DNA from 4 places in the Alteromonas sp. 4NH20-0056 genome. Region 4 is predicted to be linked to each of the others. Evidence: predicted binding sites of a transcription regulator. Region 4 holds the regulator's gene; each other region holds the start of a gene.
The links. Region 4 encodes MetJ, which represses methionine synthesis genes. Its sites were predicted from a motif close to TAGACGTCTAGACGTCTA; they were not measured.
Positions count from the first base shown of each region.

Region 1: thrA (bifunctional aspartate kinase/homoserine dehydrogenase I) is a predicted target of MetJ. The motif match lies at 1,752-1,769, and genes of this name have one in related genera.
Region 2: metK (methionine adenosyltransferase) is a predicted target of MetJ. The motif match lies at 1,618-1,635, and genes of this name have one in related genera.
Region 3: serA (phosphoglycerate dehydrogenase) is a predicted target of MetJ. The motif match lies at 1,658-1,675, and genes of this name have one in related genera.

Region 1 covers NZ_BAAJLS010000002.1:400,472-404,989, reverse strand. Annotated here, with positions in the region: gene AC27EZ_RS05315 (S-(hydroxymethyl)glutathione dehydrogenase/class III alcohol dehydrogenase) at 1-507, opposite strand, end outside; gene AC27EZ_RS05310 (LysR family transcriptional regulator) at 639-1,514, shown strand; gene thrA (bifunctional aspartate kinase/homoserine dehydrogenase I) at 1,967-4,432, shown strand; gene thrB (homoserine kinase) at 4,447-4,518, shown strand, end outside.
Region 2 covers NZ_BAAJLS010000001.1:595,280-599,797, forward strand. Annotated here, with positions in the region: gene tkt (transketolase) at 1-1,315, opposite strand, end outside; gene metK (methionine adenosyltransferase) at 1,706-2,851, shown strand; gene AC27EZ_RS02645 (hypothetical protein) at 3,020-3,490, shown strand; gene AC27EZ_RS02650 (3'-5' exonuclease) at 3,544-4,044, opposite strand; gene AC27EZ_RS02655 (ABC transporter substrate-binding protein) at 4,375-4,518, shown strand, end outside.
Region 3 covers NZ_BAAJLS010000002.1:299,352-303,869, forward strand. Annotated here, with positions in the region: gene AC27EZ_RS04860 (GAF domain-containing hybrid sensor histidine kinase/response regulator) at 1-178, shown strand, start outside; gene AC27EZ_RS04865 (5-formyltetrahydrofolate cyclo-ligase) at 178-771, shown strand; gene rpiA (ribose-5-phosphate isomerase RpiA) at 959-1,615, shown strand; gene serA (phosphoglycerate dehydrogenase) at 1,752-2,981, shown strand; gene AC27EZ_RS04880 (DUF481 domain-containing protein) at 3,049-3,792, opposite strand; gene AC27EZ_RS04885 (DUF481 domain-containing protein) at 3,968-4,518, opposite strand, start outside.
Region 4 covers NZ_BAAJLS010000009.1:41,104-45,621, forward strand. Annotated here, with positions in the region: gene metF (methylenetetrahydrofolate reductase) at 1-840, opposite strand, end outside; gene metJ (met regulon transcriptional regulator MetJ) at 990-1,316, shown strand; gene AC27EZ_RS14555 (malic enzyme-like NAD(P)-binding protein) at 1,390-2,625, opposite strand; gene AC27EZ_RS14560 (hypothetical protein) at 2,991-3,305, shown strand; gene rpmE (50S ribosomal protein L31) at 3,374-3,586, opposite strand; gene priA (primosomal protein N') at 3,879-4,518, shown strand, end outside.

The DNA of each region.
Region 1 (4,518 bases), on a different contig from region 4:
AGTCTTGTTTACTTTGGCCAAGGAAATATCTGGTAGAACGGTATATTCAGAAAAGGTAGAGCAACCCATATAGTGATATATGGTTTCGCCATTTTTGGAAAAACGGCTGGTTCCATCTGGCATTAGCCCTTTGCCTTGCGTGGCTCTTACTGCTTGGCACAAGTTCGTTTTACCCGACGTACAGAATTTACATTCACCACACTCAGCGGTATAGAGAGGGATAACATGATCACCGACCGACACACTGGTAACGCCTTCGCCGACCATTTCTACGATACCGCCACCTTCATGGCCCAATACTGATGGGAATACACCCTCTGGATCTTCGCCTGACAGCGTAAACGCGTCAGTGTGACATACGCCAGTAGCAACAATGCGAACCAGTACTTCCCCTTTTTTAGGTAGTTCTACATCAATTTCTTCCATTTTAAGTGGTTCGCCTGGGGCCCAGGCCACGGCAGCTTTTGACTTAATATGGGTTTGCCCTTCACTGATTTGTAATGTCATTTAAAATTCCTGTGGTTGCGATTTTTCTAAGTCGCATAAGTATAGAGAGCGAAAAAGACTAGATAAATGCGCTGTACGTAATTTATTATTACTTATACGTAATAATGAAGTGTGACAAAAAGAGAGTGTTTATGACGTGGGAAGGTATTGTCGAATTTGAAGCTGTGGCGCAAACACGAAGTTTTACCCTTGCGGCTACAAGACTAAACACATCAGGCGCGCAAGTCAGTAGGAAGGTTGCCTCGTTAGAGCGTCGTTTGGGAGTGAAACTTTTTAACCGAACTACACGCAGTGTGTCACTAACTGAAGCCGGCGTATTGTACTACGCGAAAGTTAGTGATGCGCTTTCATTGCTGTCTGATGCTGACAATGCCATGAGTGAACTTCAAAAAGCGCCAACAGGTTTGATTAAAATGACAGTTCCTGTGGCCTATGGAGAGGCGTTCATCGCGCCATTAGTCAATCAATTCTTGCGTCGTTATCCCGATGTTCGTATTGACTGCCAATTTACTAATGACCGAGTCGACATCGTAGAGCAGGGGATTGATGTGGCTATTCGCATTGGTGCGCTAGAAGATTCTACATTAGTGGCCAAAAGGTTAGCGACGAGGCAGTTGTATGTTTGCGGAAGCCCCGACTATTTTCTCAAATACCCGCCACCCTCGACCCCTTTTGAGTTAAAAAATCATCAGTGTTTAATTGGGTCGCAAACGCAATGGCGTTTTCGTACCGATAAAAAAGCAATCAAACTGACAGTGAAAGGACGTGCGCGGTATAACAGTGGTAATGCCTTGCGTGACGCCGCACTTCAAGGCATTGGATTGGTGCAGTTACCCGAGTTTTATGTTCAGAAAAATATAGCCAGTGGAGAATTACTTGAAGTGCTGAGTGAATCAAGAGACGAGCGAGAAGGCGTGTGGGCGCTGTTTCCTGCAAGTAAAAATATGGCATTGCCTGTACGTTCTTTGGTTGATTATCTTGCATCGCAATTAGCTGAGCGTGACTAAAAGTGGTTTTTTAGGGTAAGAAAACAAATAAACTGGTTTGTTGCCGCACTATATGTTCAGCGTGATGACCAGCCTAAACTACATTATTTTAATTCGTACTGGCAGTGTATCCGCGATATCACCACTAGTTCCTTGTTTTTGCGTCTGTTATTACCATAGTGTCTCTATTTATGCAATGTGAAAGCCTCCATGTTGCAATTTATGCAACACAGTGTGGTGAAAACTGCGGTTGACAGATAGACGTCTATACGGCAAATTGAACGCATGAAAAAGATTTTACTGATTGGCACCACCGGCATGATGATTACCACCTTAAATAGGGCGGTCGCTGGCTAGTGCAAATAGCAAAAGACAACGAAAGCCCGCTCATAACGAAAGCGGGCTTTTTTTTACTTACGTTTTTGCGAGCAAAACGACGACAAAAACGTTGATGTAACCTTAAGGAGCAGCACATGAAAGTCTTAAAGTTTGGGGGCTCATCACTTGCCGACGCACCGCGTTATTTGCGCGTAACCGACATTAGCACGGCCACCCACCAAACCGACGGCGCTGCGGTCGTTCTCTCAGCGCCCAAAGGGGTAACCAATGCGTTATCGTTGCTCTGTGAACAAGCCGCTGCGGGTGAAGATTTTGCGCCGTTATTCGACAAATTAACCACCACGGTGACGGGGATAGCGAACGCGCTCAACGAAGCGCTTGATAACTTTCAACATGCTCACGTTATCGATTTTATTGAGTCTCATTTATCGTTACTGAATAAGCATTTAGATGGCATCAAGCTACTTGGTGTGGCACCAGATAACATTGCTGCCGGCATTTTAAGTATCGGTGAATATATTTCTGTGACGTTATTCAGCGCAATCTTGTCGTCTAAAGGGATAAAAAACAGAGTTATCGACCCTGTTGACTATATTCTTGCCGACGGTGAATGCTTAGACAGCATTGCAGATGTTGCCCTTTCTAAAGCGCGATTTACCGACGTTCCTTGCGATGGAAGCGAGCTGCTTATCATGCCGGGTTTTGTTGCTGCAAACGAAGCGGGAGAGAAGGTTACGTTAGGGCGGAACGGTTCTGATTATTCTGCTGCCATCCTTGCAGCCTGTATTAGCGCCGACTGTTGCGAAATTTGGACTGACGTGGATGGTGTTTACAATGCCGATCCTAACCAGGTTGAGGGTGCGGTTTTACTCGATAAACTCACCTATCAAGAGGCGATGGAGCTGTCGTATTTTGGGGCGAAAGTGTTACACCCTAAAACAATAGGCCCGATTGCTCAGCACCATATTCCGTGCTTGATCAGAAATACGCTAAACCCTGCCGCGCCTGGTACGCTCATTAGCAATGAAAAGAGCGAAAAATGGACATCGGTTAAAGGTATCTCCCAGCTTGATAATGTGACGATGTTTAACGTTGCAGGGCCAGGCCTAAAAGGCATGGTAGGCATGGCAAGTCGTGTATTTGAAGTCATGTCTAATGCGAATATTTCGATAAGCCTTATTACACAATCTTCTTCAGAGTATTCCATCAGTTTCTGTATTCAGAACAAAGATGCAAGCCGCGCGCTGAACCTACTTGAAGATGCGTTTGCTCTTGAGTTACAAAATCAATTACTAGATCCCATTGAGGTTAGGCATGAGTTAGCCATAGTGACGTTAGTAGGTGACGGCATGCGTCACACTAAAGGGTTGGCAGCGCGCTTCTTCAATTCCTTAGCCCAGGCTCGTGTTAATAATGTAGCCATTGCACAGGGGTCATCTGAACGCTCCATATCAACGGTGATTGAGAGCAAGCGCGCGAAAAAAGCGGTTAAGGTCATTCACCAGAATTTTTTCTCAAATCGTCACACCATTGATGTTTTTCTGGTTGGGTGTGGCAATGTAGGCACAGAATTACTCAACCAGATAGCAAAACAGCAACCTACACTGCTTCAACGCAACATACAGCTAAGAGTGTACGGTATAGCAAACAGTAAAAAACTGTTGTTGAACAGTCAGGGTATCGATTTAACACAAGAATGGAAGCCGGCCCTAGATGCAGCGGGCGAAGGGTTAACCACCGAGCGACTTCAGCAGTTTGTTAACGACAATAGTCTTGTTAACCCCGTTATTGTCGATTGCACAAGCCACGAAGCAATCGCCAACCAATATGTAGAAATGATGGAAGGCGGCTTTCATGTTGTTACGCCAAACAAAAAAGCCAATACCAGTTCGATGGCCTACTACCACAAACTACGTAAAACGGCGCTATCGACGAATCGCCAGTATCTTTATGAAACCACAGTGGGTGCAGGACTTCCGGTAATCGATAACCTACAGAAACTATTTAGTGCAGGCGATGTATTACATCGGTTTGAAGGCATCTTGTCTGGCAGCTTATCTTACGTTTTTGGTAAGTTAGAAGAAGGTATGACGTTGTCGGTGGCCACCAAAACAGCAAAAGATAACGGGTTTACTGAACCTGACCCTCGCGATGATTTGAGTGGAATGGATGTTGCCAGAAAGCTGCTTATTATGGCTCGAGAAGCGGATTTAGCCTTGGAGTTATCTGACATCGAGATTGAATCAGTACTGCCTGAGGGTTTCGCTGAGGGATGTTCAGTTGATGAATTTATGACAAAGTTGCCGGAGCTTGACGAGGCGTTCTCCAAACGTGTTGATGCCGCAAGAGCTGATGGCAATGTTTTACGCTATATCGGCAGTATTGAGGGCGATAAGTGCAAAGTCACGATTCAAGCGGTACCGGCAAGCAATCCACTATCTCAAGTGAAAGACGGCGAAAATGCGTTGGCAATTAACAGTGATTACTACAATCCTATCCCTTACGTTATCCGTGGGTATGGTGCAGGTGGCACGGTTACCGCAGCGGGCGTATTTGCTGACATTCTTCGTACCATGCCGTGGAAACAAATGGCGCATTAATGAAAGGTGAAGCAATGAAAACACTACGTGCTTATGCACCTGCCTCGATTGGTAATGTGAGTTTAGGATTTGATGTCTTAGGTGCA
Region 2 (4,518 bases), on a different contig from region 4:
TGAACATCAAGAAGGTTGCACCATAGGCTTTAAATCCGCCATGCAACACAATGCCATTCATCATGGCTGACATACCGAACTCACGTACACCGTAGTAAATGTAGTTACCTGAAGCGTCGTTTGCTTCAACGCCTTTGCTGCCATCCCAAATAGTCAGGTTTGAGCCTGCCAAATCAGCAGAACCGCCTAGCAGTTCAGGAAGTAATGGGCCAAAGGCATTCAATGCATTTTGTGAAGCTTTACGTGAGGCAATATTTTGTGGATTAGCTTGAAGCTCAGCAATAATTGCATCGGCTCTTTCACTAAAGTCGGCTGGGAGTTCGCCATTAACGCGACGTGTAAACTCTGCAGCTAATTCAGGGAACGCAGCTTCATATGCCGAAAACGCATCATTCCAGGCGGTCTCTGCTGCACTGCCCTTTTCTTTGGCATCCCACTGTGAATAGATGTCGTCTGGAATTTCGAACGCACCATGGCTCCAACCTAGCTTTTCACGAGTTGCAATAATCTCATCTTCACCTAGCGGTGCACCGTGACAAGACTCTGTACCTTCTTTGTTTGGCGAGCCAAAACCAATGGTTGTTTTACAACAAATCAGCGTAGGCTGTGAGGTGTTGGCTTTCGCTTTTTGAATAGCAGCGTTAACCTGGTCAGCATCGTGACCATCAACACCCTCAATTACGTCCCAGCCATAGCTGCGAAAACGTGCAGGCGTATCATCGGTAAACCACCCTTCCACTTCACCGTCGATAGAAATACCGTTGTCATCCCAAAAAGCGACAAGTTTACCTAACCCCAGCGTGCCCGCGAGAGAGCATGTTTCATGAGATATACCTTCCATAAGGCAACCATCGCCAAGGAAGGTGTACGTGAAGTGATCAACAATATTATGGCCTTCACGGTTAAACTGTGCGGCAAGCACCTTTTCTGCGAGTGCCATACCTACTGCGTTACTAATACCTTGGCCTAGCGGCCCTGTCGTTGTTTCTACACCAGGCGCGTAACCGTATTCTGGATGTCCGGGTGTTTTTGAGTGCAGTTGGCGGAAGTTTTTAAGCTCTTCAATCGGCAATTCGTAGCCTGAAAGGTGAAGCAATGAATACAGCAGCATCGACCCATGACCGTTAGAAAGCACAAAGCGATCACGGTTAGCCCACGTAGGGTTCGCTGGATTGTGTGATAAAAAGTCACTCCAAAGCACTTGTGCAATGTCAGCCATCCCCATTGGGGCACCTGGGTGACCTGACTTGGCTTGTTGAACAGCATCCATACTGAGTGCTCGAATAGCATTAGCTAGTTCACGACGAGAGGGCATGTTATCTCCTGATTTTATTTCGTATCAAAGTTAGCGTGGAGGTAGACCGCGCATCCGGTTTAAGCGCTACTTCTATGTACGTTTGAAAGTGGTCGTTATTCTTACTCATGCCACCTTTCAGTTCAATTGGTTTTCACATCAATCTCGAAAGTAACCGTAAAAAGTGATAAACACGTATCGACTTTTCGTTTATCACGCATAAATCGCCTTTCAATTGACGATAATAAGTAATGTCGCTGTCCAATCAGAAATAACCCCACTTTTGATCTGGTTGTGTCAACAAAACGTAACGATAGGACTTTTAGACGTCTAGAAGTAAAGACTGGTATTTATAACTTGTTTTAGTACAATACCCAACTATTTTGAACAATAAACGCTTACGGAGCATTTATGGCCACGCATTTATTCACATCCGAGTCAGTATCTGAAGGACACCCGGACAAAATTGCTGATCAGATCTCAGACGCCGTTCTTGATGCTATTCTAGAACAAGACCCGCGCGCTCGGGTGGCCTGCGAAACTTACGTAAAAACCGGTATGGTATTGGTAGGTGGTGAAGTTACTACATCGGCATGGGTCGATATTGAAGAACTCACACGCAACACTGTCAAAGAAATTGGCTACACGCATTCAGATATGGGCTTTGATGCTGATTCATGTGCAGTATTGAACGCGATCGGTAAACAATCGCCAGATATTAATCAAGGTGTTGACCGCGAAAGCTTAGAAGAGCAAGGCGCAGGTGACCAAGGCTTAATGTTCGGGTACGCGAGTGATGAAACTGATGTGCTGATGCCCGCTCCTATTACCTATTCTCACCGCCTTGTTCAGAAACAAGCAGAGGTGCGTAAATCAGGTAAGTTAGAGTGGCTACGCCCAGACGCGAAAAGCCAAATTACGTTTAAATATGAAAATGATAAGCCTGTCGGTATAGACGCGATTGTTCTATCTACGCAGCATTGCGACTCGGTATCAACGGCGACTGTCCGTGAAGCGGTAATGGAAGAAATCATAAAGCCTGTGCTTCCGAGCGAGTGGATTGACAAAGATACGCAATTTCATATTAACCCAACAGGACGATTCGTTATTGGCGGTCCTATGGGTGACTGTGGCTTAACAGGCCGTAAAATTATTGTTGATACCTATGGCGGTATGGCTCGTCATGGTGGAGGGGCTTTTTCAGGTAAAGACCCTTCTAAAGTTGACCGCAGCGCTGCATATGCAGGGCGCTACGTTGCTAAAAATATTGTTGCTGCAGGGTTAGCAAAGCGTTGTGAAATTCAAGTGTCTTACGCTATCGGTGTGGCACAACCCACGTCAATTAGCATTGATACGTTCGGCACTGGCCTTGTGGATGAGAAAACTCTTGTGGCACTGGTACGTGAACACTTTGATCTTCGTCCATACGGACTAATTAAGATGCTTGATTTGGAACGTCCAATCTATCGTGCCACTGCAGCCTACGGGCACTTTGGTCGTGAAGCCTTCCCATGGGAAGCAACCGATAAGGCAGAGGCATTGCGCGCAGCAATCTAAACATCCGATACCTACGTATTGATAAAGGCTACTTCTAGCTATGCTATAAAGTAGCCTTTTTAGTTTTAACGGCTACACTTAAATTAAGCGCAAGAAGATAACAAGCTCATTGTTACGTAACTTGTAGGGCGCAGTTACACCGAACACACACTCGTAGGACTAATCATCATGAGATTCCGATTATATTGGGTAGCATTGGTGTCAATTCTCTGTTGCCTTAACATCGGGGCAACGTATAGTGCCGATTTGAATCAGCACTACGGTCCTATTGTGTTCAAAAGCAAGCAAGTCGCAAAATGGCGATTGCAATCATCGTTCGACCCTCGCCATATTGAAGTCCCATACAAAAATACAAGTTGGGCAACTACCCAAGCAGTGCCTTTAAGTTCACTAACAGCAAGTAGAACATTGACGACGACGTTACCTCAGCAAGTTTATGCGACGTTCAACACCACTGACAATGCTTACAATCAATATACTGAGTGGTTCTATATACCTGAAGATGTGGGAGCGTCAGCACGGCTAGGTTGGCTAATCGGTAACCCTGCGGGTTTGAATATGGCGGTAGAATATGAATATCGTCAAGTGTTAGACAATGACAACAACGCACTTACGATAGGTGTGTCGTACCTTTTCTAGCATCACTCATTGCTGTTCAAACAGCATATGATATGTCGTTATCGTTTACCGTGTTAGTCCACTAAGTCTCGGGTTTCCATATAAACTTGTTGCACTACCATTGCATCGGTACTTGCTCTATGTCGCTTCGCGTCGCAACTTCCTAAAACACGAGATTTTACAGCATGCCAATGCGCCATTTGTTTTTCATGGAGAATATATTCCAGCGCTCGACATGAAAATGTCATATCAACACCTGCTGCAGAAAACAGCGTGATTAGCCATGGATGGTCGACAACCCACCCATCACTATAAACCATGGTATTTCCAAGAAAACTATTTAATTCCGAGCAAATATTAGCGGGTGGAATACCGTAAGAGTTAAGCATTTCACGGCTTATCCCATGCAAGGCCTCGGCGCTGTCATCCCAATGAACCCAATGGTCAAAAGGACGAATAAGTTTACACCACTTTGCACCATCATAGCGCACCACACCAATTTCAATTGGGTAGCTTTTAGCGCCGAATCCACTGGCTTCCACATCAATTATGGAAGGGGGGTATTTACGCTGCAACGCAACTCCCTATGCATGGTTGGTCATGGAACATGTTTAAAATTAGCCTTCTACGCTGTCCAAAATACGATGACACTTATAGGGTCACAATATCGTTAAGGTGTTAGTGCATTGCAAAAGCGTGCCAACTTGGCGTATTTCAAAGGTTCTGTCGCAAACTACACGGTTGCATCTGTAAATCATAAGATATCAACTACACTTACTTTACCTTCATCGTTTCTGTAGGCATCTAAATGCCAAAATGTAGACCAAAGGATAGGCCAACGTGGGTAATCAGTGATTACTTATTCATATAAACTTAACAAGTCTCAAACAAATTATTGAAATTATATGTCTCGTCTATTGTCGTTCTACTTTGCTTCTGCATTATTTATTGCATCTTCCAGTGCTCAAGCAGAGCTCTCCCCTTTTATTATCGGTGTAGACGCTGACTTATCCTCATTTGCTATAGATGGCGGCAAAGCGATTCAAAGA
Region 3 (4,518 bases), on a different contig from region 4:
GATGCAAGCCGCACAACAAATTAACGAAATATCGAAAGATCTTCCGGTTGTGGCGTTAACCGCAGACGTTATTACCGAGCGCTCAATGCTGCTTTCGCAAGGGCTAATCGATGTTCTTACAAAACCGGTCGACAGTGCAGAACTGGTGTTTGTATTAAATAAGTACTTAGCAGTGTAATGCCAGCTCAACACCATAGAAAAACACTAAGAACCCAACTAAGAGCAGCGCGGCGACAGTTATCAGCTTCACAACAAAAGCAGGCCGCTGAAGGCGTATCCTTCCAGCTGTCTCGGTATTTTTCAAACGACAGTCATTTGAAAATGGGAACGTATCTAGCCAACGATGGTGAAGTCGATTTATCATTGTTTGTTGGTAGTACTCAGCAGATATTTTCGTTTTCACTTCCTGTTTTACACCCGGTTTGTAAGGGGCATTTGCTGTTTCTAGAATACGCTTCACATACCCCTTTAATACAAAACAAGTATGGGATTTTAGAGCCCGAGTTAGCCTGTCAACACATTATGCCTACGCACGAACTAGACGTTATTCTTATGCCACTTGTGGGTTTTGATAACGATGGTAATCGACTAGGCATGGGAGGCGGTTATTACGATAGGACGTTGGCGTATACCCGCCATGCGGTTAAAAAGCCCCTGCTAATAGGCGTCGCTCATGATTTACAGCTTGTTGAATGCCTTCCTTATGCATCATGGGACATTCCTCTCAATGCCATCGTCACGCCAACGCGTCTTCATCACTTTTCTGTTTAATACCAGTACGGCAACGCCTGCCCTCATGCAGTAGAGAATTAAAATACGCCTCTATAAAGCACCCTTGTCGCAAGTACGTCACCTATTGTTAATATTACCCGCCGTGATGCGCTATTTTGTAGATATCTGATACACTTCGCTCAACATTGCGAAAATTCGCCACCTGCATCATCAATGGAGCCTCATCATGGATCAAAACGACAAAAAGAAAGCAGTTGCCCGCGCTGCAATAAAGTATGTAGAACAAGACAGCATTGTAGGCGTAGGAACCGGGTCTACCGTCAATTTTTTTATAGATGCCCTTGGTGATATAAAGAACAAAATTGAAGGCGCTGTGTCTAGCTCTGAAGCCTCTACACAGCGTCTGAAGGCGTTAGGTATAGAGGTCTTTGAGCTTAATGAAGTTAGCAACCTCTCTGTCTATATTGATGGCGCAGACGAAGTTACCGAATACAAGCACATGATTAAAGGGGGCGGCGCAGCACTCACCCGCGAAAAAATAGTCGCCGGAGCAGCAAAGACCTTCGTTTGTATTGTTGATGAGAGCAAGCGCGTGCCAGTACTTGGCAAATTTCCGTTACCTGTTGAAGTGATCCCCATGGCCCGCTCTTTTGTGGCAAGAGAACTAGTTAAACTTGGTGGCGACCCTGAATATCGTCAAGGCGTAATCACAGACAATGGCAATGTCATTCTAGACGTTCACAACCTTGAAATTATTAATCCTAGAGAGCTTGAACAAAAAATTAATAACATACCCGGCGTTGTTACCAACGGTATTTTCGCTCTTCGCGGTGCAGACATTGTTCTTTCTGCCACCGATACGGGTGTAGATACATTCGAGTAAATTATTACTTTTAAGTTTGGTCGTTTTCTGTTAATTTTCATTTGGACGTCTAGATGTCCCAACTAACCATGTTATAGCCTGTGCCTTTTAGCAGCCTTCGAAGCTCGGGCACAACACAGCGAGAGATAGCAAATCCATGAGTAAAGTTTCACTTGAGAAGGATAAAATCCGGATTTTGTTGTTAGAAGGTGTGCACCAAAGTGCATTAGAAACACTGAAAAACAACGGTTATACCAATATTGAGTTTTTGAAAACCTCATTGCCTGAAGACGAACTCATTGAAAAGATCAAAGATGCACATTTTGTCGGCATCCGTTCTCGTACTCAAATAACAGAAAATGTAGTTGATGCTGCGAAAAAGTTAGTTGCTATCGGCTGCTTTTGTATTGGTACCAACCAGGTTGACTTGGCTGCCACACAGCGCCGAGGCATTCCTGTATTCAACGCGCCGTTTTCAAATACTCGTTCAGTCGCTGAGCTCGTGTTAGGGCAAATCATTCTGTTACTACGTCAGGTACCTAGTAAAAATGCCAAAGCACATCGCGGCGAATGGGAAAAAACCGCTGTTAGCTCTTATGAAGCCCGTGGAAAAACACTGGGTATTATTGGTTATGGTCACATTGGTACACAGCTAAGTATTTTGGCCGAGCACTTGGGCATGCGCGTTCAATTCTTCGATATCGAAGATAAGCTTGTACTAGGTAATTCAGCGCAAGTGAAATCACTTGAAAAGCTTCTGAACACGTCGGATGTGGTGTCGCTTCACGTACCAGAAACGCCACAAACCCAAGACATGATAGGCCAAAAAGAGTTATCTCAAATGAAGCCTGGCAGTATTCTTATTAATGCCTCTCGCGGTACGGTAGTCGATATTGACGCACTCGCAGCAGCATTAGAATCAGGCCACTTAAACGGTGCAGCAATCGATGTATTCCCTGTCGAGCCAAAGTCGAATACTGAAGAGTTTCATTCGCCACTTCGCAAGTTCGATAACGTCATTTTGACTCCACATGTAGGTGGTAGCACGCAAGAAGCGCAAGAGAACATTGGTATTGAGGTAGCAGGTAAGCTTGCCAAGTACTCAGATAATGGCTCTACGTTGTCAGCTGTTAACTTCCCTGATGTATCGCTACCTGAGAATACTGGCCGTTCACGCTTGTTGCATATTCACAAAAACAAGCCAGGTATCCTTACACAAATAAACAAAGCGTTTGCTGAGAAAGGAATTAACATTGAAGCGCAATACCTTCAAACCAACGCCGAGATAGGCTATGTAGTCGTAGATGTAAAAGAAGATCGAGGCTATGAAGCGCTTGCAGAATTACAACAAATTGAAGGCACAATAAAGACCCGTATCCTTCATTAATTTTTTGTAGATAAATGGCCAAAAAAAACGCTGCAAATGCAGCGTTTTTTTATTACTTAATCGTAGCTTAGAAGAAGTTATACACCAAGCTTACTGATGTTTCAGTATCTAGCTTCTCAATGTCACTCGATACATTCGAGTTATGGTCCATCTTGAAGGAAATACGCATAGAAAGGTTACCACTGATGGTTGCCGTTAACGCACTCTCAGCACGAGATTTTGTATTCTCTGAACCCACTTCCGTACTAACGGTTTGAGTGAACTTCGCCGTATCAGAAATTTTCCACGAATACGCACCTGATGCACGTACGATTGCGCTGTTCTGCTCAACCCCTTCCTGTGTTTCAACAAACGTATAACCCGGACCAATTGAATACTCTAGTGTATGGCGTTTGTTTTGAAGTACTTTTTGGTTCCAACCCGCTGCAACAGTCGCTTGGTAGTCAAAGTTGCTCAAACGGTCATCTTCATAAGATGAGAAAAGGAACAGACGGTAATCTGGGTTATCTAGTTTATAATTCCCCTGAGCAGACGCGAAAAACTTCTGTGCTGACGTAAACTCAACATCTTCTCCATCTGCACCTTCAACCGTTTCACGCTTATAAAGGCCTTCGATAATGTAGTCGTTGCTCCACATTTCAAGTTCTTGGTGCGCATTGATACCTGCGGTTATTGATGTCGTTTCTGTATTACCCGTAGTCGAGATAAAACCAAGCTCACCTTCCATAGTAAACGGTTTAACATCATCTTGTGCGAAAACCGACGTTGAAAATGAAAGCGCGATAAGCGACGCGAGGAGATGTTTAGTCATGAAGCAATCCTGATAAAAAATAGTGTCATCCATTACCGAGCAGGACGCACGTTAAGTATGCAGCGCTGAACGGTATTTACGTAAGGCACGCAGTGTACAGCTATCATTATATCAGTCAACACAGTGCGGTTAAAAAAACACCAAAACTCACTTTATTTACAAAAGGACGTAGCAATTAAAAGAATTGATATACCAATGCAACTGTCGTTTCCGTGCTCAGCGGGTCAACATTATCTGCCGTATCTGAGTTATGATTGAGGATAAAAGAAAGTTTCATGGCTAAACTGCCAAATATATTTGCTGACAACGAGGTTTCAGAGCGAGACTTTGTATTGTCGACGCCCGCTTCAGTACTTAAGAATTGACGCAATTTAGCACCCGATGGCCATCGATATTTATACTCAGCAGATGCACGAACAATCATGCCATCATTCACCGCATTATTAATATCCTCTTCAACTTCAACAAAACTGTAACCCGGTCCGATACTGTAACGAAATTCGCTATCTTCGCTGCGCCACAGCCGTTGCGACCAGCCTGCTGCAAGCGAAGCCCGGTGCTCGTAGCCGTTGAATCTATCATCCTCATAGTCGCCATACATGAACAGCCGTCGGCCAGGTAACCTTAATTTATAATCAAACTGAGCGCTGGTATAAAACCGTTGCGCGGTAACGTCTCGCTTACCCGCACCGGTATCACTCTCTTTATAAAGTAACTCGGCAAGGT
Region 4 (4,518 bases):
CTCACTGCGATTAAGGGTATAAAAATGAAAATGCTTAACGCCTTCTTTCGCAAGTACTTTGACTTGGTCCATCGCAATATTCGCACCAATAAGGTTTCGTGTTGCCTGATCATCATCGGCTAATCCATCAAACATTTTGTGCAGGAAACCAGGAACATGAACATTGGTAAAGCCAGCAAATTTCACTAACGTTTGGTAGTTAGTGACAGGCAGTATGCCCGGCACGATATCTAAATCAATACCTGCTGCCGCAGCTCTATCGCGAAAGCGCAAAAATACACTGGTATCAAAAAAGAACTGCGTAATCGCTTCACTCGCTCCCGCTTCAGCTTTGCGTTTAAGATTAAGCAAATCAAATTGCGCATTAGGAGCTTCAGGGTGTTTTTCCGGGTAGGCCGCTACAGAAATGTCAAAGTCAGCGACATCTTTAAGCAATGCCACTAGGTCAGAGGCATACATTTCTGTCTCTTTAACACCTTGTGGCAGGTCACCACGCAACGCCACGATCCTGCGTATACCAGAGTCCCAGTAATCTTTCGCAATTTGCTTAAGCTCGTCACGAGAGGCATCTACACAGGTAAGGTGTGGTACTGCGGCTACACCAGTTTGCTGTTGAATACGCTTGACCACATCATGGGTACGGTCACGTTCACCACTGTTAGCGCCATAGGTTACCGACATATAGCTAGGTTTAAGCGGAGCAAGGCGCTCAACCGACTTCCACAAGGTTTGCTCCATTTTTTCAGTTTTAGGTGGAAAAAACTCAAATGAAACATCAATATCCCTTAGTTCCGATAAGGATTGGTTTAATGCATCGATACCTTGCGCGTAAGACACCATGATATATTCTCTGTAATGGACGTTTAGACGTCTAAACTAAATAATATATGTCTAGACGTCAAGAGGTTTACACTGCTCAATTGACCTTTTCGTTAACTTGTTTAGAATTTCCCTTCATAACATAAATAAAAGCAAACAGAGTTAGTACAATGGCAGAATGGAATGGTAAGTATATTCACCCCTATGCAGAGCACGGTAAGAAGAGTGAGCAGGTAAAGAAAGTTACCGTTTCAATTCCTATCAATGTATTGAAAGCCTTAACTGATGAAAGAACGCGTCGTCAGATAAATAATTTGCGTCATGCAACGAATTCAGAGTTACTGTGCGAAGCATTTCTTCATGCTTTCACTGGGCAACCTTTACCGAACGATGAAGATTTACGTAAAGATAACGCCAACCGAATACCAGCAGAAGCGCGTCGAATCATGGAAGAAATGGGAATTGATATTTCTGTGGAAAATGAGCAGGAAGAGTAAACGTAACTCTAGATTATGTGTAACCAATAAAAAAGCGGCGCTAGGCCGCTTTTTTAGTTTTGCTGTAAAGACCTTAGTCTTTAGGTGGGGTAATTAATCGCGCCACCCCTGACTCAATAGCCGCTTTCGATACCGCCGATGCGATACGTTCACATAGACGAGGGTCCATTGGCTTAGGGATAATATACTCCTTACCAAAAGAAAGGCTGTTACTCTTACTCGCTGCCAGCACTTCTTGGGGCACCTCTTCTTTTGTGATTGCTCGCAAGGCTTCAACCGCAGCCACTTTCATTTCGTCATTGATTGCGCTTGCGCGCACGTCTAATGCGCCGCGAAAAATAAACGGGAAGCATAAAACGTTATTAACCTGATTAGGGTAGTCAGAACGCCCCGTTGCCATGATCAAGTCTGAACGCACTTCATGAGCCAGTTCAGGTTTTATTTCGGGGTCGGGGTTCGAGCACGCAAATACGATAGGGTTGTCTGCCATTAGCGCTAGGGTTTCAGGTGGAAGTAAATCGGGGCCGGAAACGCCTACAAAAATGTCAGCACCGTCCATGACATCCTCAAGCGTGCGCTTATCAGTATTATTTGCGAACAGTTTTTTGTGCTCAGTAAGGTCGTCACGACGTGTGTGGATAACCCCTTTTCTATCTAGCATGTAAATACGTTCACGCTGCGCGCCGCACTTAATTAGCAGCTCCATGCATGCCACCGCCGCTGCGCCGGCTCCTAAACAAACAATTTTCGCGCTTTCGATATTCTTACCCTGAATCTCTAACGCATTAAGCATGCCCGCTGCAGTAACAATAGCAGTACCATGTTGATCGTCATGAAACACGGGAATATTACAGCGTTTAATTAATTCTTGCTCAATTTCAAAGCACTCTGGGGCTTTAATATCTTCTAAGTTTATCCCGCCAAACGTGTCTGCAATATTGGCAACCGTATTGATGAACTCTTCCGTGGTTCTATGTTTTACTTCAATATCGATAGCATCAAGACCGGCAAACCTTTTAAATAAAAGGGCTTTCCCTTCCATAACTGGCTTCGATGCCATTGGACCTAAATTCCCTAACCCTAGAATTGCTGTACCATTACTGATTACGGCTACCATATTTCCTTTCGCGGTATATTTGTAAACGTTATCTGGATCTTCAGCAATTTCTCTTACTGGTTCAGCCACGCCTGGGCTATATGCTAGGGCAAGGTCATCTACACCATCAGCAGGTTTAGAAAGTTCCACACTTATTTTTCCGGGTGTTGGGTAAGCATGATAATCTAGTGCGCGTTGTCTAAAGTCTGACATTAGTAAACATATCCTTCGATGTAGGGTTGAGGTGGTACGGTATAGCTGAAGTCCATGTCACAGTTTTTTGTTTTTGTCATTGTGGCAATGCTACATCAGCGAGCAACGATATTGCGTAGTGTTTTTGTGTGTGTGAGAAGTAGCAAAAACGCTATTTCGCAACTCTATCACAGCGTTTCACACTGTACATATCTGATCAGCCTTCTGTAAGAGTACAATGTAGGTGACAGTAACTAGTAAGACCAGTAAAGACGTATAATATTAGCCATTCATGTTATTTATGCTGTCTTTTGTTTCCATACCGTAATTTGTATTGAAACTGTGAGTGAAGTAATGATGAATAGCGTTGTAGAGGATAAGGCTGAATGTCTGAAAAACAGTTGATAGTCGCACTCACCGATGTATGTGAGTGGGCAAAAGAGGAAATTGTCGGCTTTGCGTGGCTAACTCATGTTGGGCATTGGCGTAGCCCTGCTATTACCGTGGTATTTGATACTGAAAAAAATAAGAATGATGCACTGATAAAAGGCCATGATAGCGCGCTGGACGAGCATATACACTTTGCTGGCGCTTGTGTGAAAGCAAAGATTAAGCAGGTGCGCTTTGAAAGTGAGGAAGCGTGTAAACGCCGATGCGATGGTGACTGGGAGCGCTTTCTTGCCATGCAAAATAAGCATTAATCAGAGCGAATAAAACAGATATAAAAAAAGCGCCATGTAGGCGCTTTTTTCGTATCGCGTAATTAGGCTTACTTTTTACCCAATGCACCGAAACGCTTCTTGAAGCGATCAACACGACCACCAGTATCAACGTTACGTTGCTTACCAGTGTAGAATGGGTGACATTCTGAACATACGTCTAGGTTGATATCTTTACCTAGTGTAGAACGGATGTTCATAACGTTGCCACAAGAGCATGTTGCTTTAATTTCAGTGTATTCTGGGTGGATACCTGGTTTCATTGGATTACCTCATCGATAAGGCCGTATCGCTATTCAGCCCGAAGCTAAACACCATACGCAACTTTAAATTAAATGGCAGGTCGCAATATGCAACCTGCCGCAAAAGAGCGGCGCATAATATAGGATGCTGTGACAGTGATCAAGCAGTTTCTGTACGTGTAATAACCAGTAACACTGCGTTTATAACAAAGGGAGGATTATGTTGTGCAGATTCCCGCGATGTTGCGTTTGACATTCTTGCTAAATGCCAGATCATTACCCTTGTTTTTATTTTCCTAGGCAATTAGCACCAATGGCGTTCATTCAAGTCGCGGTCCCCATTCCGCTACGGCAATTATTCACCTATTCGCATTCTGCGGCGTTGTCGCCAGGTGTGAGAGTGTCAGTGTCGTTTGGGCCGCGAGAGCTTATTGGCGTCGTAGTCGAAACGCTGAATGACGATGCCAGTGCAGAGCATGCCGATAATGCCAAAATTAAGCCAATTAACCGAGTTATTGATGATACGCCGGTCGTTGATAGTGCATTACGTAAAATGGCGCAATGGCTTTGGCAATATTATCATCATGCCCCCGGTGAGGTGGTGCATACCATGTTGCCGGTTCTGCTTAGAAAAGGAGAGGCGGCGACATTAACGGCAGAAGCTATGCTGATAGCACAGGACGATGCTGACGAAACCCTTATCTCTGAGCTCGCTAGGGCCCCTAAACAAAAGGCCTGTTTCGAACATCTTTTACAGCGCAGTATGCCTGCGTCGCAAGCGCGTAAAGTGTATTCGCCCTCTGCGGTCAAAGGGCTTATTGATAAAGCCTTAGCGTATATCGAAGAAAAGGTGCCCGTATTACAAGAAAAGGCGTGGTTAACATCGCTGACGGTAAGTGAAACTCCGACTCCTGATACTGAGCAATCCGTTGCTATTGCGGCACTCAATCAGC